Regions from separate parts of the Cobetia sp. BL01 genome, predicted to be linked through region 3. Evidence: predicted binding sites of a transcription regulator. Region 3 holds the regulator's gene; each other region holds the start of a gene.
The links. The regulator sigma-54, encoded in region 3, starts transcription at its own class of promoters, with help from an activator protein. The targets are predictions, from matches to a motif close to TGGCACNNNNNTTGCTNT.

Region 1 (9,977 bases), on a different contig from region 3:
ATCGATCGCGCGGGACTGGTGGGTGAGGATGGACCGACCCACCACGGCAGCCTCGACATGTCCTTCCTGCGTTGCGTGCCGGAGCTGGTGGTGATGGCGCCGGCGGACGAGAGCGAGTGTCGTGGCATGTTGAGTGCGGCGCTGGCACATCCCGGTCCGGCGGCCGTGCGTTATCCGCGTGGCACCGGACCCGGCGTCGCCACGGGCCATGACCTGACGCCACTGACGATCGGCAAGGGCGAATATCGTCGTCGCATCAGTGCCAGTCCCGACGTGCGTATTGCCATCGTTGCCGTAGGCAGCATGAACACGCCGGTGGCGGAGGTCGCCGAGGCACTGGACGCGACCCACTTCAATCTGCGCTCCATCAAGCCGCTGGATCGCGAGGCCCTGCTGGAGATCGCCGACGAGCATGACCTGGTCGTCACGGTGGAAGAGAATGCCGTGGCCGGTGGTGCGGGTGCCGGCGTGGCAGAGCTCTACCTGAATGCCGGTCTCGCGCAACCCATGCTGCTGCTGGGGCTGCCGGATGACTTCGTCGAGCATGGCAAGCCGGCAGAGCTGCTGCGTGATTGCGGGCTGGATGCGGCTGGCATTCGCGCCAGTATCGAAGGGCGTCTCGCACGCTGAAGTTGCCACCTGGCTCACAGGAACGCCTGTGGATGATTCGAACATTCGAGTTGTCCACAGGCGTTTTTTCTTGCGTGAAAAACGTGCCTGATGCGCCGCACTCTGCTGGCATGATCGACGCTGGCGCGCCATGCTGGGACGGACTGCCGATCCCCTTTCGCAACGCTGCCAAGGAACGCCCGCCCCGATGCTGACTCTCTACAGCTACCCCAATTCCCGCTCACTGCGCGTCGCCTGGACGCTGGAAGAGCTGGAACTCGACTATCGGATCCACAGCCTCGATCTCAAGGCAGGAGAAGGACGCAGCCCCGAGTATCTGGCCATTCATCCCGACGGCAAGGCGCCCGCCATCGTCGAGGGGGAGTTGGTACTGTTTGAATCCAGTGCCATCTGTCGCTATCTCGCCGCCCGGGAAGGCCGCCTGATACCGTCTTCGCTGGAAGGTCAGGCGCAGCTAGACCAGTGGCTGAGCTTTCTGACCACCGAACTTGAGCAGCCGCTGTGGACGCTGGCCAAGCACACCTTCGCATTGCCGGAAGAACGACGCTGTGAAGACGTGAAGCAGACCGCGCAGTGGGAATTTCAGCGTGCATTGGGAGCGCTCCAGCGCCGCTTCGAGGGACAGGGCTGGTTGTTGGGCGACGACTTCACCCTCGCTGATCTTTTCCTCGCTCAGGTATTGGGCTGGGCCCACAAGGCGCAGCAGCCGATCCCCTCGTCGCTTGCGCGCTGGATGCAGGAAGTTCTTGCGCGCCCGGCCTGCGCACGGGCGCGTGAACGTGAGGCCCAGGCTGCCGCCAATCGCCCCTGACACATATGAGACATCCACACCGAGAGATGCCTCTCGCTCTGTCACAGCCATGAAATGAGGCGCGTGAGACAAGGCCTCTGAAAGCTCGCACAAGCGCCAAGGCGCCACCCTGACATCAGGGTGGCGCCTTTTTTGTTTCCAGACCTCAGGCGGGCTCTCCGGGCGTTCTGTCGCGTCCGAAATCGTGGGGCCAGGCGAAGCCTCACGACAGCGGGGCGGGCCACGTGCCGCGGGTGGGGCTGCAGGCTAGGTCGCGGCGTCCGAGATCTGTCAGGCGTCATCCGCGCTGCCGGAATGGAGGTTGATCCGATCTTGAGTGATTTTCGTATCTAAATATGATTCGCAATCATCAATATATCATTGAGTTGATTGGTTGTTGATCGGTCGTGAGGTCTGAGAGGGCCAGGGAGTCCGGTGCAGCCGCTAAAACGCCATGTGAATCAGTCGCTTGCCTATGACGTGGCGATTGTCAGACATGGATTTGAGTAAAAGTTGATCGGGTATCGCAATAAATGATTCTTTCGCATCATTTATTGATTCGATATATCGTTAATTGCGAATCCTCGTGGTATGATTTGCACAGAAACCTCAATGGGGATAACGACTTATGTGGATCTGGCAGCAGCCTGACTGGCCGCAGGGACGACTGGCGATCATGCCGCTGTTGAGCGAGATGAGCGCAACGCAGGCGGTGATGTCACCGTTGGTGGCGCAAGGGCAGCAATTGAAGGCTCGCCAACGTCTGCGCCTCGAAGCCACCTTGCTCAGTGAAGAGATGGAGGCCTGTGCCCGCTTGTCCGGCGTGGTATTTGGCAGGGCCGCATTGCGCGATGCCCTTTACCAGGCATTGGGGCTGGAATCCGGACAGCTGGAGGCGCCCCGTGGGCAGGTGCCAGGGATTGATGTCTTCGTGGATGTCATGCTCGAAGTGGTGCGGACGGCCTTCCAGCCGCTGGCGCGTGAGCAGGTACTGGAATGGCATCGCCGGCTGGGCCCCTTCCTGCCGCGCAGCAGTGGTCAGCGTCTCGGTGAATGGCGTGATGGGCCCCATGAAGCGGTCAGCGGACGTTATGGCCTCAAGCGATTGCGCTACCGAGCGCCTGGTATGACCGGTGATGAACTTGCGGATGAGCTGGAGCGTTTCTGGCAGCGTCTGGAAGAGGAGGAGCCGGAGGCTGGCAATCCCGGAGTGATCAACGCCCTCAGGCTGCATGCCCACTGGCAGGCGCTCTCACCATTGGCGCTGGGCAACGGGTTGATCGGACGCTTGCTGCTGACTCGCTGGTTGACGCGCGTCGATACGCTGGTGGCATTGCAGCAGCAGGGAGAGTGGACGGGGCAGGTGGCGAAACACTGGGAAGCAGAGGCGTTGGAGCAGCTCTGCTGGCGTCGCCAGACATTGTTCACGGTGGTGGCGGAGCGTCAGGAGGAGCTGCGTGAGCTCGAACAGCATTGTCTTGGTACGCCGGGCACCTCGCCGAGTGGACAAGCGCTTCCGCCTGAGCTCAACCGGGCCTTGAATGGCGATGCGGCCGATGAGGTGCTGCCGGGTGACATGAATGCCTGGGTCGCGTGGTGGCTGAGACAGCTGCGCGATGGCGGACGACGGACGGCATCCCACTACCTGAGAGTGCAGCGTGCCGAGCGCCTGTGGATGGAACATGCCAGAACGCCACTGAATTCCCGTCAGCGCGAACTGGTGCTGACCCTGCTGGAGCGTGATGACGACGAGGGTATCGGGCGTGCGGAGTATCGCGCGCTTGTCGAGACCTCAGACCCGACGGCAGCGCGAGATCTCGCCGATCTGACCGCCAAGCAGGTGCTGGAAAGCTATGGTGTCGGGCGCGGCACGCGCTATCGGCTGCCGGTCTTCGCGCCGCAGGAAGACAGCGCCGTGAGAAACGAGTCCTGAAAAGCGCGCCTTGAAAGCGCGCCTTGAAAGCGGAAATATCGCGAAAAAAAGCGGGAAGGGTCGTCATGACCCTTCCCGCTTTTTTTCATCTGGCTTGCCAGTGCTCTCAAGTCAGTGCTCTCAAGCCAGTGTGCTCAAGAGAGCCGGCCTCGTGTCAGACCTCATACGGCAGCACACCTGTGTAGATCGCGAAGAAGTGGCAGGTGCTGCCGCCGAGCACGAACAGATGCCAGATGGCGTGGTGATAGCGCAGGCGTGTCATCAGGAAGAAGATGACGCCCAGGGTATAGGTGATGCCTCCGGCCACCAGCAGAATGAGCCCCGTCTCGGAGAGCTGCTCGACCAGCAGGGGTGACGCGAACACGATCAGCCAGCCCATCAATAGATAGACGGTGACGCGTACCGCACTGAAACGCGCTGGCCAGCGCAGCTTGAGAAAGATGCCGCCCAGCGCGAGGGACCAGATGATGGCAAACAGTGTCCAGCCTGTCGGACCCCGCAGATTGACCAGCAGAAAGGGGGTATAGGTGCCAGCGATGAGCAGATAGATGGCGCAGTGGTCCATCAACTGGAAAGCGGACTTGAGGCGTGGGTGGCGGATGCCATGATAGAGCGTCGAGGCAGCGTAGAGCGCGACCAGGGTGGTGCCATAGAGGCTGATGCTGATGATCTTCCAGGGATCGGCCTCTGCCGCCAGACAGGCCATCACGATCAGCACCACGGTGCCGATGAGTCCCATGACAGCGCCGAGACCGTGGCTGGCACTATGTAGCCATTCTTCAAACCGGGTATAGAGAGCGGGACGTGACGATGTCGGTGAGGGTGAGGGCTTGCGCATGGTGATGTCTCCGGCGCGGATTCCTCTCAAGCCTACTCTCTATAGGATGACGCCGTCATGTCACGCTCTTTCGCCGCCTTCATGGGCTCTCGATGGGCGGGAGCACATCAGTGCCCCCTCCCGCATCTCGATCTCTACTCGCTGCGCTCGATATCCACGTCGCTGGCGTGGGTGAAGTCATCGAGTGCCATCATGTGGCCAAGCTTGCCGGCCTTGGTCGAGAGGTATTGCTCGTTGTGCGGGTTCAGACCGGTGGTGATCGGCTGACGCTCGCTGATGGTGACGCCATCGCGGGTGAGCGCATCGACCTTGCGCGGGTTGTTGGTCATCAGCTTGAGGGTGCTGACCCCGAGATGCTCCAGCATCGGGACGCAGATATCGTAGCGGCGCATGTCAGCGCCGAAGCCCAGGCGCTCATTGGCTTCGACGGTATCGGCACCGCCATCCTGCAGCTCATAGGCGCGAATCTTGTTGAGCAAGCCGATGCCGCGCCCTTCCTGACGCAGGTAGAGCAGCACGCCACGTCCTTCGGCGGCAATGCGCTTGAGCGCTTCCTGCAGCTGATAGCCGCAGTCACAGCGCATGGAGAAGAGGGCGTCGCCGGTCAGGCACTCGGAATGCACACGGCCCAGCACCGGGGCACCGTCATCGATGTCGCCCAGGGTCAGAGCGATGTGGTCCTTGCCGGTGGTTTCGTCCTCGAAACCGTGCATGGTGAAGGTCGCCCAGGGGGTTGGCAGCCGCGAGGCGGCGATGAATCGAATGGTCACTGTTCACCTCGAACGCCCGAACAATCGCCGGGCTGAAAAAGCACGGGCATGCAGGGTCTCGGCAATGTCTCGATGAGTGATTCACGTCATTGGCGGCCAGCATGCAATCATCAGGCGAGTTTACCAGTCTGAAGCGTGCGACTCATCGCCTGCGATGGAAAAGCGTTGTTGCCGACACCACCACAATCCGTAGAAGCACTTCAGGAGGAGAGGCCGGGCGGGTGTCTGGGCGGAAAGCGAGGGGAAAGCCAATGCATTTGTTGCATCGTCGCGATGGGCGGGATTTTGCTCAGGCTCTGGTAGAATGCCGGGACATTCCCGAGCTGATGTGTGATTCCGATGACCCTGAAGAATGATCGCTTCCTGCGCGCGCTGGCCCGTCAGCCGGTTGACCGTACCCCTGTCTGGATGATGCGCCAGGCGGGCCGTTATCTGCCGGAATACCGTGAAATCCGCGGTCAGGCCGGTGGCTTCATGGACCTGTGCATGGACACCGCGCGTGCCTGCGAGGTGACGCTGCAGCCGCTGGAGCGTTTCCCGCTCGATGCCGCCATTCTGTTCTCCGACATCCTGACCATCCCGGATGCCATGGGCCTCGGGCTTTACTTCGAGACAGGTGAAGGTCCGAAATTCCGCAAGACGGTGCGCACCGCCGCGGAAATCGAGGCGCTGAGCGTTCCGAACGTCGAGCGTGATCTCGATTACGTCATGCGTGCTGTCTCGACCATCCGCCGCGAGCTGAACGGTCGCGTACCGCTGATCGGGTTCTCCGGCAGTCCCTGGACACTGGCGACCTATATGGTCGAGGGCGGTTCCAGCAAGGACTTCCGCCATGTGAAAGGCCTGATGTATTCCAGCCCCGAAGCCATGCATCAGTTGCTCGACACCCTCGCTCAGGCCGTCACCGATTACCTGAACGCCCAGATCGCGGCGGGTGCCCAGGCAGTGCAGATCTTCGATACCTGGGGCGGCACCCTGTCCACACCGGCCTATCTCGAGTTCTCGCTGCGTTACATGGAGCAGATCGTCGCTGGCCTCAAGCCTGACAGCGAAGGCAATCGCGTGCCGGTGATCCTGTTCACAAAGAATGGCGGCCAGTGGCTCGAGCACATCGCCGCCAGCGGTTGTGACGGTGTCGGCCTGGACTGGACCACCGAGATGTCGGATGCGCGCGCGCGCGTCGGCCATCGCGTGGCCTTGCAGGGCAATCTGGACCCGAATGCGCTGTTCGGCACTCCCGCCGCGATTCGTGCCGAAGTCGGCCGCATTCTCGATAGCTACGGTCAGGGGCCTGGCCACATCTTCAACCTGGGGCATGGCATCAGCCAGTTCACTGACCCGGGCAACGTCAATGCTCTGATGGACGCTCTGCATGAGCTGAGCCCCGCCTATCATCAGGATGACACCGCCAACGCCACGCCGCTGGCGCGCGATTGAACCATGTCACTGATGGCTGACAGCCCCGCCGTGTCTTTCATGGCGGGGTATCACGCATGACGCCGCTGGAGCAACGCCTCGCGCCGAGGCGAGGCTGGGCGTGCGTGGCACTGTTCTGCCTGCTGCTGATCCTGTTCGGCACGCTCTCGCCGGGTGAGCCTCACCCGGAGCAGACCTTCCCCTGGGACAAGCTGCAGCATTTCTCCGCCTTCGCCTTGCTGGCACTGACCACGCGGCTGGCCGGGTTGAGCAGTCTTGTCATCCTGCCCGCCTTGCTGCTGCTGGGCGTTGGCATCGAGGGGCTGCAGCTGGTGATTCCCTATCGCGGGGCAGAAGTGCTGGATGCGCTGGCGGATTTCCTCGGCATTCTTGCCGGGCTTGGCTGCCATCTGGGCGGACGTCTGATGGTGCGCCTGAGCCGCCTGTGACGGGCCGTGTGCCAGGCCTCTACCCGCCAGAAGAGGCCTGGCGGGTGAGTCATTGGTCATCGCGCATCAACCCCAGTGCCTCGAGATCGTGCACAAGCTCTTTCCACTCCGCGTGTCTTTGGCTATGGTGCTGCGCCTGAGTCCTGTTGATTGATCAGGACTGCATCGCCCGATGACGCGTGCGTCGATGATTCAGGCCTTGAGGGTCTGATGTCCCGTCCTCTTATTCATACCTTGATATCCGACTCCGATATCCCTTGTGAGGGTTCTCATGACCGAACATCTCGATGGCTCCTGGTTCACCGAAATCTTCGACCGCCACGGCAGCGCCTTCTCACTCAAGGTCAGCCACAAGCTGCATGACGAGCAGACGCCTTATCAGCACCTTGAGGTCTATGCCACCGAGACCTACGGCAATCTGATGGTGCTGGACGGCTGCGTGATGCTGACCGACCGCGACAACTTCCTCTATCACGAGATGATGTCGCATCCGGCGCTGTTCACCCACGCGGCCCCCAAGCGTGTCGTCATCATCGGGGGGGGCGACTGTGGCACCCTGCGTGAGGTGCTCAAGCACCCGGGCGTGGAGAAGGTCACCCAGATCGACATCGATCCGGCGGTCACGCGGGCTTCCGAGCAGTTCTTCCCGGCACTGGTCGAGTCCAATGATGACCCGCGTGCCGAGCTGCTGTTCGAGGATGGCGTCAAGTGGGTCGACAACTGCCCGGACGAGAGCATCGACGTGCTGATCGTCGATTCCACGGATCCGGTCGGTCCGGCGGAAGGTCTGTTCAAGACCGACTTCCTCAAGCGCTGCCACCGTATCCTCAAGCAGGGGGGGGTGATGGTGCAGCAGAGCGAGTCGCCGCTGTATCACACCGACTCCATCATCAAGGACCTGCGCAACGACATGGGCGAAGCGGGCTTCGACAGCGTCGCGACCCTGCCGTTCCCGCAGCCGGTATACCCGTCCGGCTGGTGGAGCTGCACCCTGGCGGGCAAGGGATGTGACGTGAAGTCCTTCCGTGAGGAAGACGCGGCTGCGGCCAGCTTCGCGCGCGATTTCTATACCGTGGAAGGCCATCGTGCCGCCCTGGTACTGCCTCCCTTCATGCAGCGTCTGCTGGAAGACTGAGTCATCCAGAAGCGCATCGGGGCGTGAAGAATGCGTTTCAGTGCGCGGTAGCGTTGAGTCAGGGGGGCTGCGACATTGGTCGCAACTCCCCAGACCGGAGCGCAGGAAAGTTCAAGAACGGCCGTTTCGTCATGAAACGGCCGTTTTTATTTTGCACCGATATGAAGCGAACGAGGCGTCAGACGCCACTATCTGCACGCTTGTCTCGCCATATGATCGACGGTCGGCATCGGGAGGTTTGGCCGTTTTCACTGCCGTTCGGCTGTTTTTTCAGCGTTGAACGCAGCGGATCACACGATAGGCGGAAATTGGAACGGAGCTTGCTATTGTCGAGGGGTGCCATGCACAGCATTGCACCATCACCGTCTCGGGGTGTTTCCGAGCGGATTCCAGACATACGCGAGGGATTCAAGATGCATAACAACAAGAAGCCACTGCTGATCGCTAGCGCCGCCCTCCTGGCTGCCTCGGTAGCCAGTGGTGCCAGTGCCGCGACTCTGGACAGCGTCAAGGAAAAGGGCTTTGTCCAGTGTGGTGTCAGCACCGGTCTGCCGGGCTTCTCGGCGCCGGATGACGCCGGCAACTGGCAGGGCCTGGATGTCGATGTCTGCCGTGGTGTCGCGGCGGCTGTGCTGGGTGATGCCAGCAAGGTGCGCTACGTCCCGCTGACGGCCAAGGAACGCTTCACCGCGCTGCAGTCCGGTGAAATCGATGTCCTGTCGCGCAACACCACCTGGACCGCCACGCGTGACACGTCTCTGGGCCTCAACTTCGCCGGCGTGAACTATTACGACGGCCAGGGCTTCATGGTCAGCAAGGACCTGGGGGTCTCCAGTGCCAAGGAGCTGGATGGCGCGGCGGTCTGTATCCAGTCCGGTACCACCACCGAGCTGAACCTGGCGGATTACTTCCGCCTCAACGAGATGTCCTTCGAGCCGGTCGTCTTCGACACCTCCGACCAGACCGTCAAGGGCTTCGAAGCGGGCCGCTGTGACGTCCTGACCTCCGACCAGTCCCAGCTCTACGCCCTGCGCATCAAGCTCTCCGATCCGGCCTCCGCCATGGTACTGCCGGAAGTCATCTCCAAGGAGCCGCTGGGCCCCGTCGTCCGTCAGGGCGATGACCAGTGGTTCAACATCGTCAAATGGACCCTGTTCGCTCAGATCAACGCCGAAGAGATGGGCCTGACCTCCGACAACATCGAAGCCAAGAAGTCGGATACCAATCCCAATGTCGCGCGTCTGGTCGGTGCCGATGGCAACTACGGCGAAGCCATGGGGCTGCCGGCTGACTGGGCCTATCAGGTCATCAAGCAGGTGGGCAACTACGGGCAGATGTTCGAGCGCAATGTCGGCACCGGCTCCGCTCTGGGGATCGAGCGTGGTCTGAACGCGCTGTGGACCGACGGCGGCGTCCAGTACGCACCGCCCGTTCGCTGATGCCTCGGCTCGCCTGGAGGTCCAGCGCGAGCCGGGTGAACCGTGACGCAGGCTGAGCAAGGACGCTGGCCAGGGAGAAGTGGCCATACGGTCATTTCCCCTGGCCAGCGTCGTGAGGGGCTTGGTCTGTTCCCCGTGATCCTTTCCTCGAGTGCCGAGAGATAACTGATCTGCCGTTCGATAGGGCGGCAGACGGAAGTCGCATAGCTTTCCGGCGGAGATTGCCTGTATGACACAACCTGCTTCTCGCCCGCCGGCCACGGTCAAGCCGCCATTCTGGCGTGACCCGGCCAAGCGAGCACTGATCTTCCAACTTCTGATGCTGGCAGGCGTGTTCGGCGTGTTGGCGATCATCGTCAGCAATACCCTGACCAACCTCGAAAGCCGTGGCATCACCACCGGCTTTGCCTTCCTGGACAACACCGCAGGCTTTGGCATTCTGCAAAGTCTGATCGACTATTCCGAGCAGTCCACCTATGGCGATACCTTCATCGTCGGTCTGCTCAACACTCTGCTGGTATCCGCACTGGGCGTCATCGCGGCCACCGTGATCGGCTTCATCATGGGGATCGCCCGT
Region 2 (9,977 bases), on a different contig from region 3:
GCTGATAGCCGTTGCACTGCACCACTACCGGCGCGTCGGCCAGTGCTTCGCTGGCCGCGAGCAGGCGTTGCTGAGGGCCGGGGCCGGTCTGGATGAGCCTGACCTGCATGTCGCAGTCTGCTATCCGACCGCTGGAAAGCACTTGCTGGCCGATGCTCAGGGCACGGTAGCGCAGCCCGCCGGAGCGATTGATGCGTCCGCTGATGGGGCAGACATCGCGCTCGGCATCATAGGAATAGCCCGCGGCCTTGGCCTCTTCGGCGTTCTCGAAGAACAGCCGGACAGGCGAGCGGTGGAGCAGGGTGATCTCGTCGATGCGCGTCTTGTGGAATGCGCTGGCGAGCAGATCCAGCATCGAGAAGGCGCTGTGGGAGCCACCCACCACGCAGACACGACCACCACGCCGCAGGCGCGGCAGCAAGAGGCTGCGCAGCTGACCTTCCGGCATGCGCAGCAGTTCGTCACCGCTGTAGATGCGGGCACGCGGTGACAGGGACAGTCCCTGACGCGAGAGGTCCTGGGTCAGGTGTTCCGGGCATTGATAGCCGCCGAGATTGAGCACCAGGTTGGAGGTGCGAATCCGTGTCGGACGTGACGCGTGTTCCGGCGTGTGAGTCAGCGTCAGCAGATTGTCATCCTCGATGCGCTCAACCTCATCGAGACTCGTGCCGCACCACAGCTCCACGCCGGCAAGGCGGGTGGCGTGTTCCAGCACCAGCCGGGACGCCGCTTCCAGCAGGGCGCCCACTTCGCTGAGCGCCGGGGCGGTGAAGGCCTGGGCGCGGATGTTCTCCAGGCACGGATCGCCTTCCAGCGGAGCGAAGACTTCCGCGAGGGCCGGGTCTCTCAGGCAATCGAGAAAGACGTCCCCCACCGAGTTGGCCGTGATGCGATATTCGCCCAGCCGTCCGGCCCCCAGAGGCGCATCCCGATGAATGCCTCCGGCATCCAGTATCAGCAGACCATGGCGTGCGAGTTGCGCCAGTTTTCCGGTTTTCAAGGCATTGAATAGAAACCCCATGCCCGCTGGGCCAACACCGGCCACGACACATCCGTAGGCGGTGATTCGTGAAATATCCTTCATCAGGTTCTGCTCCCTTTGTGGTTCGCTGCGTCCTGAAACTGTCTTGATGACGGGGTGTTTCTCCTGACCAGTGGAGCCCCTGTTCCTCAAGAAGATCGTGGCCATTCAGCGCCAGTCTGTGCTGGCTCGTGAAGGCGTCATTGGCGTCGTCGGCCCTGGCCCACGCGGAGGGTATGAGCGTGTTCGGGCTGTCATGCCTTCATGAAAAGGCATTGATATTTCTCATTGATATCAATTTAATCAACAAGATAGCGGAGTAATGGGCGTGATGATGCGGTGATGCTCTCATGACGGGACATGGGTGTTGCACAGATGATGCAGACGATGATCAGTGACGAGACTCGATACCGGTGCGTCCCTTTTTCGTTGAGGTCCGCACCCTTGATGCAACGCTTGAGGCATGGCGATAGGTATCGATGACAATCAATTCTCACACGCGCACGATCACTCGTGGCGTGGCGCAAGACGTGGGAAATGACAGGAACGTCAACGGGTATTCTGGTGAATCGGACAGGATTAATAAATGACCTGAATCAGGATTGAAAACGGCTGATGACGAAAATCATTCATTGCCATTAATGCGATATCGTTTGCCTCATGCGAGGGGATTATCGACTGGTGCGAGGAAGGGACTGACAACCAGCAGTCGATCAGCTGTCGTGTCGTTGGAAAGGATGGCAAACGTGAACGCGGCCGGCGTGCTGGCAGGAACCCGCAGACATGTGAATTCGCAGGTGGAGGCGTGCAGGCGAGCGAGCGCTGGCTCTGTTATGCTCTGCGCCCGCACGCATGCCTGTTCGGCTCGTGCCTGTTCATCGACTGAAGGAATGTCCTCGTGACTGACGCCACCGCCACCCCTGCCTTTGCCTCTCTGGCGCTGGCGCCCGAGCTGCTCACCAATCTGGAGACGCTCGACTATCACACCATGACGCCGATTCAGGCACAGAGCCTGCCGCCGATGCTGGAAGGGCGCGATGTCATCGCCCAGGGCCAGACGGGCTCCGGCAAGACCGCCGCCTTCGGCCTCGGCCTGTTGTCGCGCCTCAAGGTCTCGCGCTTTCGTGTCCAGTCGCTGGTGCTGTGCCCCACGCGTGAGCTGGCCGATCAGGTCGCCGGCGAGATCCGCCGTCTGGCGCGCGGTCTGCACAACGTCAAGGTGCTGACGCTGTGTGGCGGTGCGCCCTTCGGCCCGCAGCTGGGCTCGCTGGAACACGGCGCGCATATCATCGTCGGCACGCCGGGCCGTGTGGACGAGCACCTGCGCAAGGGCAGCCTGAGCCTTGCCGAGCTCAATACCCTGGTGCTGGACGAGGCCGACCGCATGCTCGACATGGGCTTCGCCGAGGTGCTGGATGCCATCATCGCCGAGACCCCGGAAGCGCGTCAGACGCTGCTGTTCAGCGCGACCTTCGCCGATGGCGTGCGCCCGATCGCCGAGCGCATCCTGCGGGAGCCGGTCAGCATCGAGGTCGCCTCCACCCACGATGACAGCAGCATCCGTCAGCTGTTTCACCGGGTAGCGGATGAAGAGGCGCGTTTCGAGGCGCTGCGTATTCTGCTGCTCAAGTATCGTCCTGACACCAGCGTGGTGTTCTGCAACACCAAGCGTGAGGCACAGGAGGTCAGCGATGCCCTCAATGAGCACGGTTTCAGTGCCATGGCCCTGCACGGTGATCTGGAGCAGCGCGAGCGTGATCAGACGTTGGTGATGTTCGCCAACAAAAGCACCTCGATTCTGGTGGCCACGGACGTCGCGGCACGCGGGCTGGATATCGACGCTCTGGATGCTGTCTTCAATTACCAGATCGCCCGGGACCTCGATGCCCACGTCCACCGTGTCGGGCGTACCGGTCGCGCGGGCAGCTCCGGTATCGCCTGTACGCTGTATACCGAGAAGGAAGACTATCGCTTGGCCAAGCTGGGAGATTTCCTCGAGCAGACGCTGGAAGCCGAGCCGCTGCCGGCGAAGAGCATGCTGACCCGTGAACCCTTCCGCGCGCGCATGGCGACGCTGCAGATCGATGGCGGCAAGAAGGACAAGCTGCGTCCCGGCGACATCCTCGGTGCCCTGACGGGCGATGGCGGCCTGCCGGGCAGCCAGATCGGCAAGATCAAGGTACTGGCCCGCACCACCTACGTGGCGGTGGAGCGCGATGTCGCCAAGGCCGCGCTGACCCAGTTGATGAACGGCAAGCTCAAGGGCCGTTCCTTCCGCGCGCGTCGCCTCAAGAGCTGACAGGGGCGCCCGCCTGATGGCGTGGAAATCAGCAGAGGAGTGACATGGCAGGTCCCACGTCTCTCATCTGGATCACGACCTTGTCATCACGTCATTCGATGCCCGCCACTTCGGCGGGCATCGTGCTTTTTGAGCAGTAGATTGACTCTCGCGGGCCATGACGGCGGTGGCTAAGCTTGGGGGTGACGGCCCTGATCGACAGGGCGCTGAACCGGTAACTCGTGATGACTGACAATCCCGCCGATAATCTTCGCATCCGTGAAGAACGTCTCATCGATCATGAGCGCATCTACCGCATCCATGAATCCGTGTTTGCCGGCCACCGGGAGGCTCGCCTGGGCGACAGACTGCGTCGCAGTGATCTGGCGCAGATCTCGCTGGTGGCCGAGCGCTTCTCTGACCCGGAAAGCGGGCGTCACCTCAGTGAAGGCGAAGGAGGGCTGCTGGGGCATGTGATGGCCTCGCGCGTGGAACTCTCCGGCTGTCCGGGGCGCGTGCTGATGGCATTGGCGCCTCTGGCGGTGTTGCCCCAGCACCAGCGTCATGGCATCGGCAAGCGGCTGGTGATCTCGGCGGTCAAGCGTTGTCGTCTGCTGGGAGCGGGCGCCGTGGTGGCGGCGGGTCATGCCGAATTCTATGCACATCTGGGCTTTCATCCGGCGCGCCATTACGGCCTTTATTGCCATCACGAGGATGTGCCTGGCGCCTTCGTGGCCATCGAGCTGGTGCCGGACTATCTGGCGGGGCTGGGAGGCGAGGTGCTGTTCGACCATGGTTTCTCTGACCTGGGCCTCTGACCTGGGCCTCTGGCTCGAGCGCAGATTCGCGCTCTGAGCCGGGCTCCTCGAAGGGGCTTGCCCTGTGGTGTGCCTCTTCACTCGGTCATCCCCTTGCAACTCGGCGTTGCGCCACCCTTGAAACCGCGCGACACCCGCTCCATGTCCTGTGTATCCCCGCGCTGTTGTCTGTACTGGTGTGCAGGCCGGGGCGTTATCCCGACCGATGATTCAAGGAGAGACATCATGAAGCTCAAGACTCTGGGTAGTTCGCTGATGATTGCCATGCTGGGTCTCGGTGGCCTGTCACTCGCCGGTTGCGAGGACGAGGGCCCGATGGAGAAGGCTGGCGAGAAGATGGACAATGCCGTGGAAGACGCCGGTGACAGCGTCGAGAACGCTACCGACAGCTGATGGCTGGCCGTGACTCGCTCACGAGCACGGCGAACCGCAAGGTGTGAATGCACAAAGGCCCCGCCTCTCAAGAGGCGGGGCCTTTGCATGTCAGGGCTCCGTGTATCAGGGCTCCGTATATCAGGGCTGCATGTGTCAGAGGTTTGAGAAAGTCTCAGGAAGAGACAGGCTCAGACAGACACGGGCTGCTGGTCGCTCTGCTGCTTGCGTTCCGCGACGGCGGCTTCATAGGCGCGGCCTTCCTCGGCCTCGGTGGCGGCGCTGAAGCGCACCAGCAGGGCGAACAGCGAGATCACGATCACGCCCATGCCCAGATACATCAGGCCTTCCTGGTAGGTCAGTTCTTCACTGCGGAACAGGAAACCCGCGGCGACAGCCCCCGCGTTGCCACCCGCGCCGACGATACCGGCCACCGCGCCCAGTGCCTTGCGATTGACGAAGGGCACGATCCCGAAGGTGGCGCCTTCCGCCATCTGCACGAACAGGCTGAACACCAGCATGATGCCGATGGCCACCGCGAGGGTTTCCATCTGGGCGAAGCCGACCAGCGCCACGCCTTCACACAGCAGCGCGATGAACAGCCAGCGCACGCGACCCTTGAGGCCGGACTGACGGGCGAACAGGTCGGAGAAGACGCCGCCCAGGGTGCGCGCGAACAGGTTCATCAGGCCGAACAGGCCCGCGATGAGGCCGGCGGTGGCGAGATCGAGGTCGAAGTGATCGAAGAAGTAGATGGCGGCGACGTTGTTGATGGTCAGCTCGACCCCGAAGCAGGCGCCGTAGACGAGGAACAGGGCCCAGACACGGATATCGCGTGCCGCCGCGCCGAAAGTGGCGCGCATGCTGTATTCCTTCTCGGCCTTGGGCAGCTCACCACGCTCACGCAGCTCGCTGAAGTTGCCGTCCGGGGCATCCTGGGTGAAGAAGTAGTAGGCGATCCCGGTGAGGAACAGCACGATGCCCGGCACGACCATCGCCAGACGCCAGCCCAGGGTCTGCTCGACGCCCAGCATCAGAAGGCCGGCCATCACCAGCGGCATCAGCATCTGGGTGGTGCCGCCGCCCAGGTTGCCCCAGCCGGCGGTGGTGGCATTGGCGGTGCCGACCACGTTGGGGCCGAACATCACGGAGGTATGGTACTGAGTGATGACGAAGGACGCGCCGATGGCACCGATGGCCAGACGGGCGAGGAAGAAGGATTCGAAGCTGTCGGCGAAGCCGATGCACATCACCGGCAGAGAGCCGAGGCACAGCAGCCAGGTGTAGGCCTTGCGTGGCCCGATGCGATCACACAGCACGCCGATGGCAAGTCGCACGATCACCGTGATGGCGACGGAGGCGATGATGGTGTTGCCGATCTGGGTCTTGGTCAGGCCGAGGTCATCGCGCACCACGGCCATCAAGGGCGCGATGCCGAACCAGCCGAAGAAGCAGACGTGGAAGGCGAACCACGACATGTGGAAGGCGCGCATCTGCGGGGTATTGAAGCTGAACAGCCGGATACGGCTGGCCTTGTTGCGAATATCCATGAGTGGGCTCCTGGTACAGCGTCGGTGCCGGACGCCAGGGTCTCGGCGCACGACGGGTGGTCGAACAGCTGTGAACGACAGCGGGGCGCCTCGTCATTGAGGGGCCTGGTTCGACGCACTCGTACTCCCGGGAGCCTGGTCCACGTCATGGATGATGCATGGCACGCTTGTCTGCCATTGCCTGACTCAAAGCAAGTAGCGCGCCACTTGCAGGGGTGTTGTGCGTCCAACCCCCGTCATATCAAGGGCTTGGAATCATCATGTCGGGCAAGACAGCAGTGGGGAGTAAGCAGGGCGATGCCCAGTGGCGGTGCGCGGTGGGGTGAAGATGATCCAGTCTGGCGCACGTGGCGGGCGAGAGATCGCCAGATCACGCCATGCATCATTGCTGTGCAGTCGGGCGCGCCCTTGCGCACTGCGGAAGGCCTTTCAGGCCAGCGCTGCACCAGTTTGTGGCATGAATCCTGCAGTGTCAGAGGCGTGACGCCATCCTGACTCCCGCTTGCGAAGACGCCGTCGTCCTTGATCTCGGACGTCGGTGCCTGATCGCTCGAGGCGTCGCCTGACACCCCGGCACCACCGCCTGACACACTGCCAAGGAAGCCTGATATGCCCGTGACCGTGTTGATCGTCGATGTGCGCAGCGAGCGTTCCGCCGCTCTGGAGCAGGCGCTGTTGAGCGCCGGCTTCGAGGTGGCGCTGCGGGTCGATGAACACGAGGACCTGCATGCGCTGGTGCAGCACCATCAGCCGGATGCCGTGATCATCGACGCCGACCTGCCCAGCCGTGACACCCTCGAGCACCTCGGCCAGCTGGGGCGTCACTATCCCAAGCCGATGATCATGCTGGCCAGTGAGGACGCGCCGGACCTGGTGCGCCAGGCGGCTGGCGCCGGCGTGTCCGCCTACGTGGTGGATCACGTCATGCCGGCGATGGTGCGCAGCATGGTCGAGGTGGCCATCACCAGCTTCGAGGCTCACCGTGCCCTCAAGGGCGAACTCAATCGCACCCAGACCACTCTGATACAGCGGCGCAGCGTGGATCGCGCCAAGGCGCTGGTGATGGAGAGTCGCGGACTGGGGGAGGATGCGGCCTACCAATATCTGCGCAAGACCGCGATGAATCGGCGTCTGGCATTGCACGAGCTGGCCGATGAGCTGCTCAAGGCGTCGCGTCGGCACTGAGCCGAGTCTCGTGATGTCCTTCTCTTTCGATCGTTCAAAAGGTGGATGTGATGCTCAGTGATTCTCTTCTCAATGGCCATCAGTTGACGCTGGGGTTGATGCCGCTCAATGACGCGGCACCTCTGGTGGTGGCGGAGCGTCAGGGGTTCTTCCGTGAGGAGGGGCTGGCCGTGACGCTCAAGTGGCAGCCGTCGTGGGCGGCACTGCGCGATGACCTGCAGACCGGCGTGTTGCAGGGCGCGCAGATGCTGGCGCTGATGCCGCTGACCTCGACCCTGGGGCTGGATGGCCGCGCCACACCGGTGATCAGCGCGATGACGCTCAATCTGGGCGGCAACTCCATCACCCTGTCGCGGGCCCTGATGGCGGCGCTGGCCGAGGAGGGGCATGACCTGGGCTCTCCGCTGGCGGTGTCTCGGGCGCTGGCGGCGCACGTGCAGGCGCGCCGCGAGCGTGGGGAGGCGGCGCTCAAGCTTGCCAGCGTGCATCCCTTCTCCTCGCACCGCTATCTGCTGCGTTACTGGCTGGCGGCCGGCGGGATCGACCCGAATCGCGACATCGAGATGCGTGCGGTGGCCCCGCCGTTGATGGCCGCCCAGCTGGCAAGTGGCGCGCTGGACGGCTTCTGTGTCGGAGAGCCCTGGAACAGTCTGGCCGCCGTGCAGGGCATGGGGCAGGTGGTGGCGGGCAGTCATGATATCTGGCGCTTCGGACAGGAAAAGGTGCTGGGCGTGCGCGAGGACTGGGCGGAGCAGCACCCGCTGGCGCATCAGGCGCTGATTCGCGCGCTGCTCAAGGCCTGTGCCTGGCTGGACCGCCCGGGCAACCGTGAGCAGGCCGCGCAGTGGCTGCATGATGAAGGCATGCAGGAAGTGCCGCTTTCGGTGGTGGCGCGTGGACTGCGCGACGTGGATGTCGAGCAGTCGGTGGAGGCGTTCCAGCGGGAAAATCCCGGCTGGACCATCTTCCATCGCTACGCGGCCAACTTCCCGTGGCGCTCGCAGACCCGCTGGTATGCCGCCCAGATGCAGCGCTGGGGGCATCTCGAGGGAGTCAGCGACAATGACCTCGAAGCGACCCTGGCACGCTGCGTACGCCCGGACCTCTACCGCAGCGCAGCCCGCAAGCTGGGCATGGTGGTGCCGGTGGCGGATGAGCGCAGCGAAGGCACGCATCCGGCACCCTGGTGGCTGAGCGGCGAGGCAGGGCAGGTGCCGATGCCGGCGGATGGCTTCATCGATGGGGCGGTCTTCGAATGACACCGCTGGCGCGCGCGGAAGCGTGAGGCGACAAGCCGAGGGGTGAGCAGTGGGAAGCGAGTCAAGAGGCGAGGGGTGAGGGGTGAGGGGTGAGGGGGTAGAGAAAAGACGCCCGCGAGCGCGAAACCTGTCGGCTCAGGCATGTTGGCAGTGCGGTTATGATATTCTCATCCCACTGCCAGCACCGCGTCAGGGGATCGCATGACCACTCGCAAGTCTCAGATTCGCAAGGATAATGTCGGCCGCATCCTGCTCGCCGCCGAAAAGATCTTCGCTCTCAAGGGCTATGTCGGCGCCAGCATGGTCGATATTGCCGCCGAGGTAGAGCTGCCCAAATCCAATCTGCATTACTACTTCAGCACCAAGGAAGCGCTGTATCGCGCGGTCCTCGATGGTCTGCTGGCGCTGTGGAAGGAAGATGCGCTGTGCTTCGAAGCCTATGACGACCCGCAGCTGGTGCTCTCCACCTATATTCGCGCCAAGATGATGCACTCGCGCCAGCGTCCGTATGGCTCCAAGGTATGGGCCAGCGAGATCATGCAGGGCGCGCCGGTGCTGGGCGAGGAGCTGACGGTGTGGCTCGACGAGTGGGCCGAGATGAAGAAGTCACGCCTGCGCCAGTGGATCAGTGAGGGGCGCATTGACAACGTCGATGCTTCCGCCTACCTGTACATGATCTGGGCCAGCACCCAGCACTACGCCGACTTCGACCACCAGATCGCGGTACTCAATCAGGGCAAGGCGCTGAGTGATCGCGAATTCGAGCAGGCGGTGCAGAACGTCACGCGGGTACTGCTGAAGGGCGTTGGCTTGTCCGCCTGAGTCATCAGGTGATGTCATTATCATATTACCCTAAGGCTAACAATGATCATCATTGATGGATCATGAGACCATTGAAAAGGGGCTGCCATTGCTGGCAGCCCCTTTCTGTTTTCACGCCACTGAACGTGGCGTCATGCGCTGGAATCTGTGCGGATCATCCAGATCTTGTCCGCAACGTCAGGGTCACGCCGCGCGATGCGGGTTGCGAGGGTCCTCCATCCAGTTCATGTACGGCTTGCCGGTGTCCTGCACTTCCATGGTGATGCAGTCCTCGACCGGGCAGGTGATCTCGCACAGGTTGCAGCCCACGCAGTCGGCGTCCTTCACCTCATAGCGGGCGGTGCCGTTGTCCCTGGCCAGATGCAGGATGGCCTGGTGCGAGGTGTCCTCGCAGGCGATGTAGCAGCGTCCGCAGCCGATGCACTTGTCCTGGTCGATCCGCGCGATCACCTGGTAGTTCATGTCCAGCTGCTTCCAGTCGGTGGTGTTGGGCACCGCCGCGCGGGAGAACTCGTCGATCCGCTGATAGCCCTTGCTGTCCATCCAGCGCCCCAGGCCGTCCTTCATCTCCTCGACGATACGGAAGCCGTGCAGCATCGCCGCGGTGCACACCTGCACGCTGCCCGCGCCGAGGGCGATGAATTCCGCGGCATCTTCCCAGTTGGAGATGCC
Region 3 (9,977 bases):
CCACGCTGTCATCACGACCGGTATCGCTGCGCAGATTGATGTCCCAGTAGGGGTTGGGCAGGCAGCGGGCATCGAACACCATGTCGGCATCGGTCGGCACGCCATGCTTGAAGCCGAAGGACTCGAAGGTGAGTGTCAGATGACGAGAGCTGTGCTGCGCGACCTGTTCGGTGATGCGCGAGCGCAGGTCATGCACGCTGAGGTTGGTCGAGTCGATGACAAGATCCGCCTTCTGACGAATCGGGGCCAGTGTCTGCTGCTCGATCTCGATGGCCTCGGCCAGCGTGCGGTCATTGTCGCGGGTCAGCGGATGACGGCGGCGGGTCGCGGAATAGCGTTCGAGCAGGACACGGGAGTCCGTGGTCAGGTAGACGACCTGCACATTCATGCCGCTCTGACGAACGCTGTCGAGCAGTTCAGGGAAGCGACTCAGGGCATCGGGGAGGTTGCGCGCGTCAATGGAGACCGCGATGCGCCGGCGGGTGGGGCTGTCCTTTTCCAGCTGCTCGACCAATGGTGCCAGCAGCATGCCGGGCAGATTGTCGATGGCATAGTAGCCAATGTCTTCCAGCGCCTGGAGGGCAATCGATTTGCCGGAACCGGAGCGACCACTGATGATCACGATCTTCATGGAGTGCTCTCCCAGGGCGAGGTCAGCATGAGGTGAAAGCGGAGGGTGCCTGAGGCCAGTCAGCGACAAGCCCGGAGCGAGTCCGGGCTTGCAGGTTCAGCGCGCCGGCAATTCGGCGATGGCCGAGGTCAGGGCATCGAACAATGCTCGCTGGCTGTCTGCCTGGCGCAATGCTGCCCGGTTGGTGGGCGAGTTGAGCAGTTCCGCCACCTGGCCGAGCAGAGTGAGATGGGTGTCATCTGCCTCCTCGGGGACCAGCAGCACGAACAGCAGATCGATGGGTTCGCCATCGATGGCGTCAAAGTCGATGGGGTCACCGAGCTTCATGAACGCCGCGATGGGGGTCTTGCAGTGTGGACTGCGTGCATGTGGCACGGCCACGCCGTGGCCGATACCCGTCGAACCCAGTCTCTCGCGCCCGATCAGGCGCGAGAAGACTTCCTGGCTGTCCAGGCTGGGAATGTTCTGAGCAATGAAGGTGCTGAAGAATTCCAGCACCCGCTTCTTGCTCCCCCCGGGGACGCCGTAGAGCGTGCGCTCGGGGGGAAGAATCTGATCAAGTGTCATGGCAGAAGGTCAACGGGTCCCGGTGCCCTGAGAGCGAGCCTGGGACTTTTCCTTGTGTTTGACCAGCTGGCGGTCCAGCTTGTCGGCGAGCGCGTCGATGGCAGCGTACATGTTGGGGTCTTCTGCCAGGGCATGGAGGTCGGCGCCAGCGGCGTGCAGGGTGCAGGCAGCCTGTTGGCGTTCCTTCTCGATCGACAGTGTCACCTGAACATTGGTGATGTTGTCGTAATGCCGTTCGAGGCGAGCGAGCTTCTCGTTGACATAATCGCGGAGAGGATCGGTGAGTTCCACATGATGCCCGGTGATATTCACTTGCATGGACACGCTCCTTTATCCAGCGGGTTGCCTTTGAATTGTAACCCTTTTTGACTGCGAGCAAACCCTGATTGAACGCGCGGCCACTTTCTGACTCCGGCCATGGTCTCGTGGCGATCATCTGCTGGCGAGAGCGGCGGTGCCGGTGTACCGAGCGTCTACCCCGACAATGCCCAAGCTTTGAACAAAGATCAACGCTGCGCTGCATCGTGGCGCAAGGCTTGTCTTCAACCCAGCGAGGGATATCAGCAGGTTCTTCATGAGCATCGCCTCGCATCACGGACGGAATGGGGCTCGAGAAACCGGCCGTTTGTGGCCAATGTCAGCATTTACGTCGACGTTCGTGTGGCAGGAGTCGGTGGCGACCCCTGGCTATCTGTCCGTGGGATGTGAGGGAAAAAGAAAGCACTCTGGAGAAAAGTGGCTGGAAAAATAGGCAATTGGGGGCGTGAAGTCACTCACGCAGTCGCAAGGACAGGCATTGCCAACCGGTATTCAGACGACCGATTGGCAGATGATGCCAGGATGGCAGGTGCAAGGGGGCGAGCTTCAGCGCTCCGACGTGTGGAGCCCGCTGGCCTGCGGGTATCCGTTGTCGAGACTCACGCCAAGCGCTTGCGCTCGCTGGAGGAGGGGATGCCCATGGCCTCGCGATACTTGGCGACCGTCCGGCGCGCTACCTCGATGCCATCACTGGCCAGCAGATCCACCAGGCGTGAGTCGGACAATGGCTTGCGCGCCGGTTCTTCCGAGATCAGCTTGCGAATGCGCGCGCGGATCGCGGTGCTGGAATGCGCGTCACCGTTGCCGCTGCCACCCACCTGACTCGAGAAGAAGAACTTGAGTTCGAACACGCCTCTCGGGGTGTGGATATATTTCTGGGTGGTCACCCGCGAGATGGTGGATTCGTGCATCTCGACCACTTCCGCGATGTTGGCGAGGATCAGCGGCTTCATGCCTTCTTCCCCCTGCTCGAGGAAGTCGATCTGGCGCGCCATGATCTCGCGGCCCACCTTGAGCAGGGTGTCATTGCGTGAGGACAGGCTCTTCATCAGCCAGCGGGCTTCCTGAAGGTTGTCCTTGAGGAAGGTGTTGTCCGCGGACTTGTCGGCCCGCTTGATGAGGGCGGCATATTCCGGCTGGATACGCAGCTTGGGCAGCGCTTCCGGGTTGAGCTCGACCTGCCAGCCGTGACGCGTATGACGGACCAGCAGGTCCGGGATGACGTAATCACTGGCAGGCTCACCCCAGGCGGACGCCGGGCGCGGGTCGAGCGCCCGTACCAGACGAATGACGTGATCCAGTTCATCATCATCCAGGCTCAGGCGACGCTTGAGCAGCTTGCGATCGTCATTGCCCAGTGCCTCGAGGAATTGCCGCACCAGACGGCGGGCCTGGGCCAGCAGCGGCAGATCGTCCGGCAGCAGGGCCAGCTGCAGCAGCAGGCATTCCCGCAGGTCTCGAGCGAACACACCGGTGGGATCGAACTGCTGAAGGCGCAGCAGGACCTGCTCGAGTTCCGACGCCTTGAGGCCGGGCAGTCCCTGACCTCGCAGACCATCGACCAGTTCGTCCAGGCTCATGCTCAGGTAGCCGGCCCCATCCACCGCATCGATCAGACTCTCCGCCATCTGGCGTTCACGCGCATCGAGGTCCGTCATCGCCAGCTGCCAGCGCAGATGGTCCTGCAGGCTTTCGACACTGGTGTTGCGATCGAAGTCCGGCCCGTCCTCGCTCGAGCTTCCGCTGCCGGAACTGGTCAGACTGCCTGCGTGATCCTGGTAGAGGTCCGACCAGTCACTGTCGAGAGGGTATTCTTCAGGAATCTCGCTGTTGGTCTCGGAGGTGGAGATCTCGCTCTTGTCCTGTGTCTCCGCGACATCCAGCGACTCGTATTCCTCGTCAAGCTCCAGCATGGGGTTTGACTCAAGCGCCTGCTGTATCTCCTGACGCAGGTCCAGCGTCGACAACTGCAGCAGCTGGATCGCTTGCTGAAGTTGCGGGGTCATTGTCAGGGAAGTGCCGAGTCGAAGCTGCAAGGTGGGTTTCATGGGGTCTGTCATTCACGGCAAAGGAACGTGCATCTACGCTATACCGTGGGTCGGGGCACTGACAAGGGGCAGTCGAGAATATTCAAGCAACTTGCATGCCATGTTGCCACCAAGGTGGTATGGACGTCATGCATTCGAGTGAGGTGTGGCAGAGCAGGAGGGTTCACGGGGAGATCACGCAAGCGCATGTCGAGGCGCTTGCGTGAGGGGGCGGGGAACGAGGCCCCGACAGTGAAGCAGGAAGTGGCGGGTGCTGGAGGGTGCTGGTGAGAGCAGAAGAGGTCGGACGGCTCTCGTCAGGCTGACGGCTCTTACCAGGCTGACGGCTCTTACCAGGCTGACGGCACTCTCGGGCTAGAGCTTGAACTCATGGCCCAGGTAGACATCACGCACTTGCTGGTTGGCGAGGATGGTGTCGGCGTCGCCATGCGCGATGATCTGGCCATCGCCCACGATGTAGGCGGTATCGCAGATGTCGAGTGTCTCGCGCACGTTGTGATCGGTGATGAGCACCCCGATGCCGCGGTCACGCAGCTGGCGCACGATGCTCTTGATCTCGCCCACCGAGATGGGGTCCACGCCAGCAAACGGCTCATCGAGCAGCACGAAGTCCGGCTCGGTGGCCAGTGCGCGAGCGATCTCCACGCGGCGGCGCTCCCCGCCGGAAAGGCTCATGCCGGCACTGTCACGAATATGCGTGATGCTGAACTCGTTGAGCAGCTCCTCCAGGCGTGCCTTGCGTCCGTTGCGATCCAGGTCCTTGCGCGTCTCGAGGATCGCCATGATGTTGTCGGATACCGAGAGCTTGCGGAAGATCGAGGCTTCCTGGGGCAGATAGCCGATGCCGGCGCGAGCCCGCTGATGCATGGCGGCGCCGGACAGGTCGTGGTCATCGATGGTCACGCTACCGGCATCCGAGCGCACGAGGCCGACGATCATGTAGAACGAGGTCGTCTTGCCGGCCCCGTTGGGGCCCAGCAGGCCTACGATGTCACCCTGGCGGATTTCCAGCGAGATGTCCTTGACGACCTTGCGACCCTTGTAGGCCTTGGCCAGATGACGAGCGCTGAGGGTACGTGGGCTGGCAGCAGTCATGCTCATTGGTCCTTGCTGGCATTGGCGCCACGTGGCGTCAGGGTCATGTGGACGCGTGACCCCTCGGAGGATGAGGCATCGGTGCCATTGCTGGCATTGACCTGGCGCTTGTCCAGGAAGTATTCCACGTAGCCGCCTTCGAAGGTGTCGTCGCCTTTCTCCAGACGGGCATCGCCGACCAGTTCCACCCGGCGCTCCAGCGCGTGGTAGCGAATGGTATTCGCCCAGCCCTTGACCAGTCGCTCGTCGGTATCGGGTTTCTGCTCCATGTAGGCGCGCTGGCCGGTGGCCTTGACGAGGGAGATCTCGCCGCTGTCGGCGCGACTGATGTCCACGCGCGCGGCATCCAGCTTCATGCTGCCCTGGCGCATTTCCACGCGACCGGTATAGGTGGCCGTGCCGGCCTTGTCATCCAGTGACAGTGAGTCGGCGGCAATGTTGATCGGCTGGTTGGCATCGCTGTCCAGCGCTAGTGCGGTCGGGGAAAGCGTCGTCATGCCAAGTGCCAGGCCAAGGGCCATGACACCGGGTCTGAGTGTCTGGCGCCAGACCGTCAAGGGCGTGAGAGTCGTTGAAGTCATGGAGTGCTCCTTGGCAGAACTGGTAAGGCTTCACGATCACTCAGGCCATCGTGAAGCGGAAATCGGGGAGAGAGGATTCGGCGCATGCAGGGGCGCGCTCACTGATCCTGGGCCGGTGCGGCATCGAAGGTGCTGGAGACGCGGCCATCATCGTCACGGGTGGTGTCATTGCCGGTGTCGAGAGTCTCGGCTTCCCGGGCGGCATCGCTCTTGCCCTTGCCGGGTTGCAGGGTACTGCGGACGCGGCCTTCCAGCTGGGCGGAATCCTGAGAGAGGTCAGCGCTGAATCGGTCACTCTCGACGCGTTGACCATTCTGGGTGATCACCACCGGCACGTCACTCCAGGCACGGTTCTGCTCACGACTGTAATGCAGCACGTCGGTGTCCAGTGTCCAGGCATCCGAAGGCTGGCGCAGTCTGGCATTGCCCTCGAGGGTGAAGGTGTCGCCGCCGGCGCTCAACACGCCACTGTCACCCGTGGCGTACCAGCGACGGTCTTCGCTGTCGTTGGTACGGATCTTCGGTGCCTGCGCACGCGTCACGTCATCGCCTGGCGTGTGTTCGATGTGCGGGGAGGTCATCGACTGGATCGACACTCCCCGCGCATCGAAGCGCGTCATGTCAGCCCCCTCGAGATAGTAATCCGGCTCATCACTGCTGGCGTCGACATCCACTGTCGACTCCAGACTGTTGCGCTGCTCGATCAGGGCCATGACGCCGCCGACCAGCAGGAGCAGCAGCATCAGCCACAGGCGCGGAGAGGGACGGGGCAGACGTGGCATCAGGCGCGCGACTCCTGCAGATAGGTATCCAGCACCGAGGCCCAGTGGCCCTGTGCCTTGAGCAGCAGATCACAGATCTCGCGCACGGCACCATCACCGCCCTGACGCGTGGTCACCCAGTTGGCTTCGCTCATCACATAGGGCATGGCGTTGGGAACGCTGACCCCCAGACCGACGCGACGGATGGCTTCGCGATCCGGCAGGTCATCTCCGCAGTAGGCCACGTCATCCAGTGCGATATCGTGCTCGCGACACAGGTTGGTCAGCGCGACCAGCTTGTCCTCGCGGCCCTGAATGACGTCCTGGATACCCAGCTCCTTGGCGCGACGTTCCACCATCGGCGAGCTGCGACCCGTGATCAAGGCGACCCGGATACCGCTGCGCAGGATCAGCTTGAGGCCGTGGCCATCCTGGACATGGAAGCTCTTGGTTTCCACGCCATTGGCATCGTAGTGCAGCCGGTTGTCCGTCAGCACGCCGTCCACATCCAGCGCCAGCAGGCGCACGCGACGTGAGCGGTCGATGATGTCCTGGGGGTAGTCCTCCGCCAGGGAAGTGATGTCATTCATGGTCTTTCTCCTCGCATTCCGTGCATGCGTGACGCATTCCTGTAGGCGACGGCTGCCAACGGCTGCGTGCTGCCTTCGCCAGACTCACGGGACTGTCGTGCAGAGACAGCAATCCCGCGGGGGAGTTCAGATCACGCCGCTGGCCAGCAGGCCGTGCATGTGGATGGCGCCGATCGGGTGCTCATCCTCGTCACAGACTACCAGAACGCTGATGCGGTTTTCTTCCATGATGCGCACCGCCTCGGCGGCCAGCATGCTGGAACGGATGGTCTTGCCACCGCGCGTCATGACGTCATCGACCTTGAGCGCACGCAGATCGCCGTGCTGATCCAGGGTGCGGCGCAGATCCCCGTCGGTATAGACGCCGACCAGATGCTCGTCCTCGTCGATCACGCAGGTGAACCCCATGCCCTGGCGGGTGATCTCGAGCAGCGCATCGCGCAGCGGGCTGCCCAGCGCCACGCGTGGCAGGGCATCGCCTTGATGCATGACGTCCTGGACGCGCAGCAGCAGTCGCCGCCCAAGGCTGCCACCGGGATGAGAGAGTGCGAACTCCTCGGCGGTGAAGCCGCGGGCTTCCAGCAGTGCCACGGCCAGCGCATCCCCCATCACCAGTGCGGCGGTCGTGGAGGCCGTCGGTGCCAGGTTCAGCGGACAGGCCTCCTGGGCGACGCTGGTGTCCAGGTGTGCGTCTGCATCACGCGCGAGCGTCGAGCCGGGCTTGCCGGTCATCGAGACCAGCGGCGTCCCCATGCGCTTGAGCAGTGGCAGCAGGGCGGTGACTTCGGCGGTTTCACCGGAATTGGACAGTGCCAGCACCGTGTCCGACGAGGTGATCATGCCGAGATCCCCATGGCTGGCTTCGCCGGGATGCACGAAGAACGCCGGCGTGCCGGTGCTGGCCAGAGTCGCCGCGATCTTGCTGGCGATATGGCCGGATTTCCCCATGCCGGTGACGATCACCCGGCCCTTGGTCGCCATCATCAGCTGGCAGGCACGATCGAACTCTGCATCCAGCTGGTGCTCCAGTGCCGCGATGGCGGCGCCCTCGATCGCGAAGGTGCGTCGGGCGCTGGCGCGGAAATCCGCCTGCATGGCGGCGTGATCGCGGCCGCTGGAGGGCGAATCATCGGCAGTGGAAGACATGTCGGAGGTGGCGGGCTGGATTCTGGAGGACTTGGTCATGTTCAGATTGTTGCCTGTGTGTGGCCAGGACTCAAGGTACGTGAGAGAGGCGTCACTCACGCGCTGCAACGGCTCGGGCGTGATGCTGACACGGGGCGGATGGCCTGATCGTTCCGGCCTGTCCGCCCATAGGCGTCAGCGAGTCAGGCTGATGGCAAGCCAGGCCGTGTAGCCGAGGTAGCAGGCCAGCAGCACCAGCCCCGGACCACGGCCGATGCGCCCGCGACGCTGCCAGATGAGCAGGGCGGCCAGCATCAGGGTCAGGCCGAGCATCACCGGGTAGTCGCGACTGATGGCGCTGCCATCCACCGGTCCCGGTGCCAGCAGGCCCGGTACCGGCAGGACGGCCAGGATGTTGAAGAGGTTGGAGCCGATGACGTTGCCGATGGCGATGTCGTGATGGCGCTTGAGTGCGCTGGCCACGCTGGCCGCGAGCTCCGGCAGGCTGGTGCCGATGGCGATGACGGTCAGCCCGATGATCAGTTCGGGGACGCCGAGTGCCTGGGCGATATCGGTGGCGCCCCAGACCAGCGCGCGTGAGCTGGCGATCAACACCGCCAGACCGAAGAGCAGCCAGAAGATGGCGCGTCCGGCGCTCATCTCGGGGACGTCATCCTGACTCTCGGCGTCACTCGGCGAGTCGACCTTGAACAGCCAGACAAGCGTGAACACCAGCAGTGCCAGCAGCAGGATGCCATCCAGACGCTCGAGCCCGCTGTTGGAGAGGGCATAGCCCCCCAGTGCCGTCGCGGCCAGCAGCAGCGGCAGTTCACGGCGCACCAGGCCGAAATGCACCGGGATGGGAGCGATGAGCGCCGTGACGCCCAGCACCAGACCGATGTTGGCGATGTTGGACCCCAGAGCATTGCCGGTGGCGATGTCGGGGGTGCCGTCAAGTGAGGCCATGATCGAGACCACGATCTCCGGCGCCGAAGTGCCGATGGAGACGATGGTCATTCCGATGAGCAGCTTGCTCATGCCAGCTCGCCATGCGGTAGCGGCGGCGCCTTCGACGAAGCGATCGGCGCTCCAGACAAGACCTATCAGGCCAAGGATGACAGCGAGGATGGGATATAGCATCGGAACTCTCGGGGCAGGAGGCAGGGCAGCGGCTTGTCGCCAGTGACCGCGCCATTAAACGCATCCCCCCAAGGCATTGCAAGGCAAGGGATCGCATCTGCGGGATGCGATGGACCCTGCAACGGACTGGTAGTGAGGGGGCGGGTTCGGATACGATGTTCGCTAACTAACTTGATTCCCGAATGACGTGATCCATGAACTCCAAGATTCGGACTCGCGGCACAGTGCCAGGCGACGGATTGCCCATGGCCAGTGTCGTGACTCCCTCACAGCGGATGCTTCTATGACTGAATTACCCGGTCAGGCTGCTACAGCGACCGCTGCGGCCGGCGCTGATGCATCGCCATCCTCTCGCCGTGGCTCCGCTGACATCGACCTCGACGACGCATTGATTCGTGTCGAAGGCCTGCGTTTCACCCGTGGAGAGCGCGAGATCTTCTCCGGGATAGACCTGAAGATTCCGCGTGGCAAGATCACCGCCATCATGGGGCCCTCCGGTACCGGCAAGACGACGCTGCTCAAGCTGATCGGGGGGCAGTTGACCCCGTCCGCCGGGCGTGTGGATATCGCCGGTCACCATGTGCATGCCCTGTCGCGGCGCGAGCTGTTCCGCATGCGGCGTCGCATGGGCATGCTGTTCCAGAGTGGTGCGCTGTTCTCGGATCTCAGCGTGTTCGAGAACGTGGCCTTCCCGTTGCGAGTCCATACCAATCTCCCCGAGGCGATGATCCGCGACATCGTGCTGATCAAGCTCGAGTCCGTCGGGCTGCGTGGGGCGCGTGAACTGATGCCCGCCGAGCTCTCCGGTGGCATGACGCGGCGTGTCGCGCTGGCACGCGCCATCGCACTGGATCCGGACCTGATCATGTACGACGAGCCCTTCGCCGGTCAGGACCCCATCTCGATGGGCGTGCTGGTCAATCTGATCCGTCGCCTCAACGATGCGCTGGGCATGACGGCGGTGGTGGTCTCTCACGATATCAAGGAGACGCTGACCATCGCCGATTACGTCTATGTGATCGCCGATGGCAAGGTCATGGCGCAGGGCACGCCACAAGCCCTAAACGCCGAGGCGGACCCGCGCGTGGCCCAGTTCATCCACGGCAAGCCGGATGGACCGG

Region 1: a site for sigma-54 is predicted at 8,271-8,288, ahead of ACZYGA_RS11610 (amino acid ABC transporter substrate-binding protein). Genes of this name have one in related genera too.
Region 2: a site for sigma-54 is predicted at 6,493-6,510, ahead of ACZYGA_RS09850 (ANTAR domain-containing response regulator). Genes of this name have one in related genera too.

What each region holds. Positions count from the first base shown of each region.
Region 1 covers NZ_JBVBEE010000005.1:214,030-224,006, forward strand. The annotation lists gene dxs (1-deoxy-D-xylulose-5-phosphate synthase) at 1-630, shown strand, start outside; gene ACZYGA_RS11575 (glutathione S-transferase family protein) at 818-1,441, shown strand; gene ACZYGA_RS11580 (Fic family protein) at 2,049-3,353, shown strand; gene trhA (PAQR family membrane homeostasis protein TrhA) at 3,508-4,191, opposite strand; gene ribA (GTP cyclohydrolase II) at 4,326-4,961, opposite strand; gene hemE (uroporphyrinogen decarboxylase) at 5,301-6,398, shown strand; gene ACZYGA_RS11600 (VanZ family protein) at 6,455-6,826, shown strand; gene speE (polyamine aminopropyltransferase) at 7,098-7,961, shown strand; gene ACZYGA_RS11610 (amino acid ABC transporter substrate-binding protein) at 8,375-9,400, shown strand; gene ACZYGA_RS11615 (amino acid ABC transporter permease) at 9,630-9,977, shown strand, end outside.
Region 2 covers NZ_JBVBEE010000004.1:248,627-258,603, forward strand. The annotation lists gene ACZYGA_RS09825 (hypothetical protein) at 1-1,084, opposite strand, end outside; gene dbpA (ATP-dependent RNA helicase DbpA) at 1,920-3,320, shown strand; gene ACZYGA_RS09835 (GNAT family N-acetyltransferase) at 3,545-4,117, shown strand; gene ACZYGA_RS09840 (hypothetical protein) at 4,343-4,510, shown strand; gene ACZYGA_RS09845 (NarK family nitrate/nitrite MFS transporter) at 4,681-6,039, opposite strand; gene ACZYGA_RS09850 (ANTAR domain-containing response regulator) at 6,649-7,224, shown strand; gene ACZYGA_RS09855 (CmpA/NrtA family ABC transporter substrate-binding protein) at 7,275-8,483, shown strand; gene ACZYGA_RS09860 (TetR/AcrR family transcriptional regulator) at 8,685-9,305, shown strand; gene preA (NAD-dependent dihydropyrimidine dehydrogenase subunit PreA) at 9,489-9,977, opposite strand, start outside.
Region 3 covers NZ_JBVBEE010000002.1:482,409-492,385, reverse strand. The annotation lists gene rapZ (RNase adapter RapZ) at 1-631, opposite strand, end outside; gene ACZYGA_RS05845 (PTS sugar transporter subunit IIA) at 728-1,198, opposite strand; gene hpf (ribosome hibernation-promoting factor, HPF/YfiA family) at 1,208-1,516, opposite strand; gene ACZYGA_RS05835 (RNA polymerase factor sigma-54) at 2,116-3,564, opposite strand; gene lptB (LPS export ABC transporter ATP-binding protein) at 3,919-4,659, opposite strand; gene lptA (lipopolysaccharide transport periplasmic protein LptA) at 4,662-5,240, opposite strand; gene lptC (LPS export ABC transporter periplasmic protein LptC) at 5,339-6,022, opposite strand; gene ACZYGA_RS05815 (KdsC family phosphatase) at 6,022-6,591, opposite strand; gene ACZYGA_RS05810 (KpsF/GutQ family sugar-phosphate isomerase) at 6,718-7,686, opposite strand; gene ACZYGA_RS05805 (calcium/sodium antiporter) at 7,912-8,856, opposite strand; gene ACZYGA_RS05800 (ABC transporter ATP-binding protein) at 9,140-9,977, shown strand, end outside.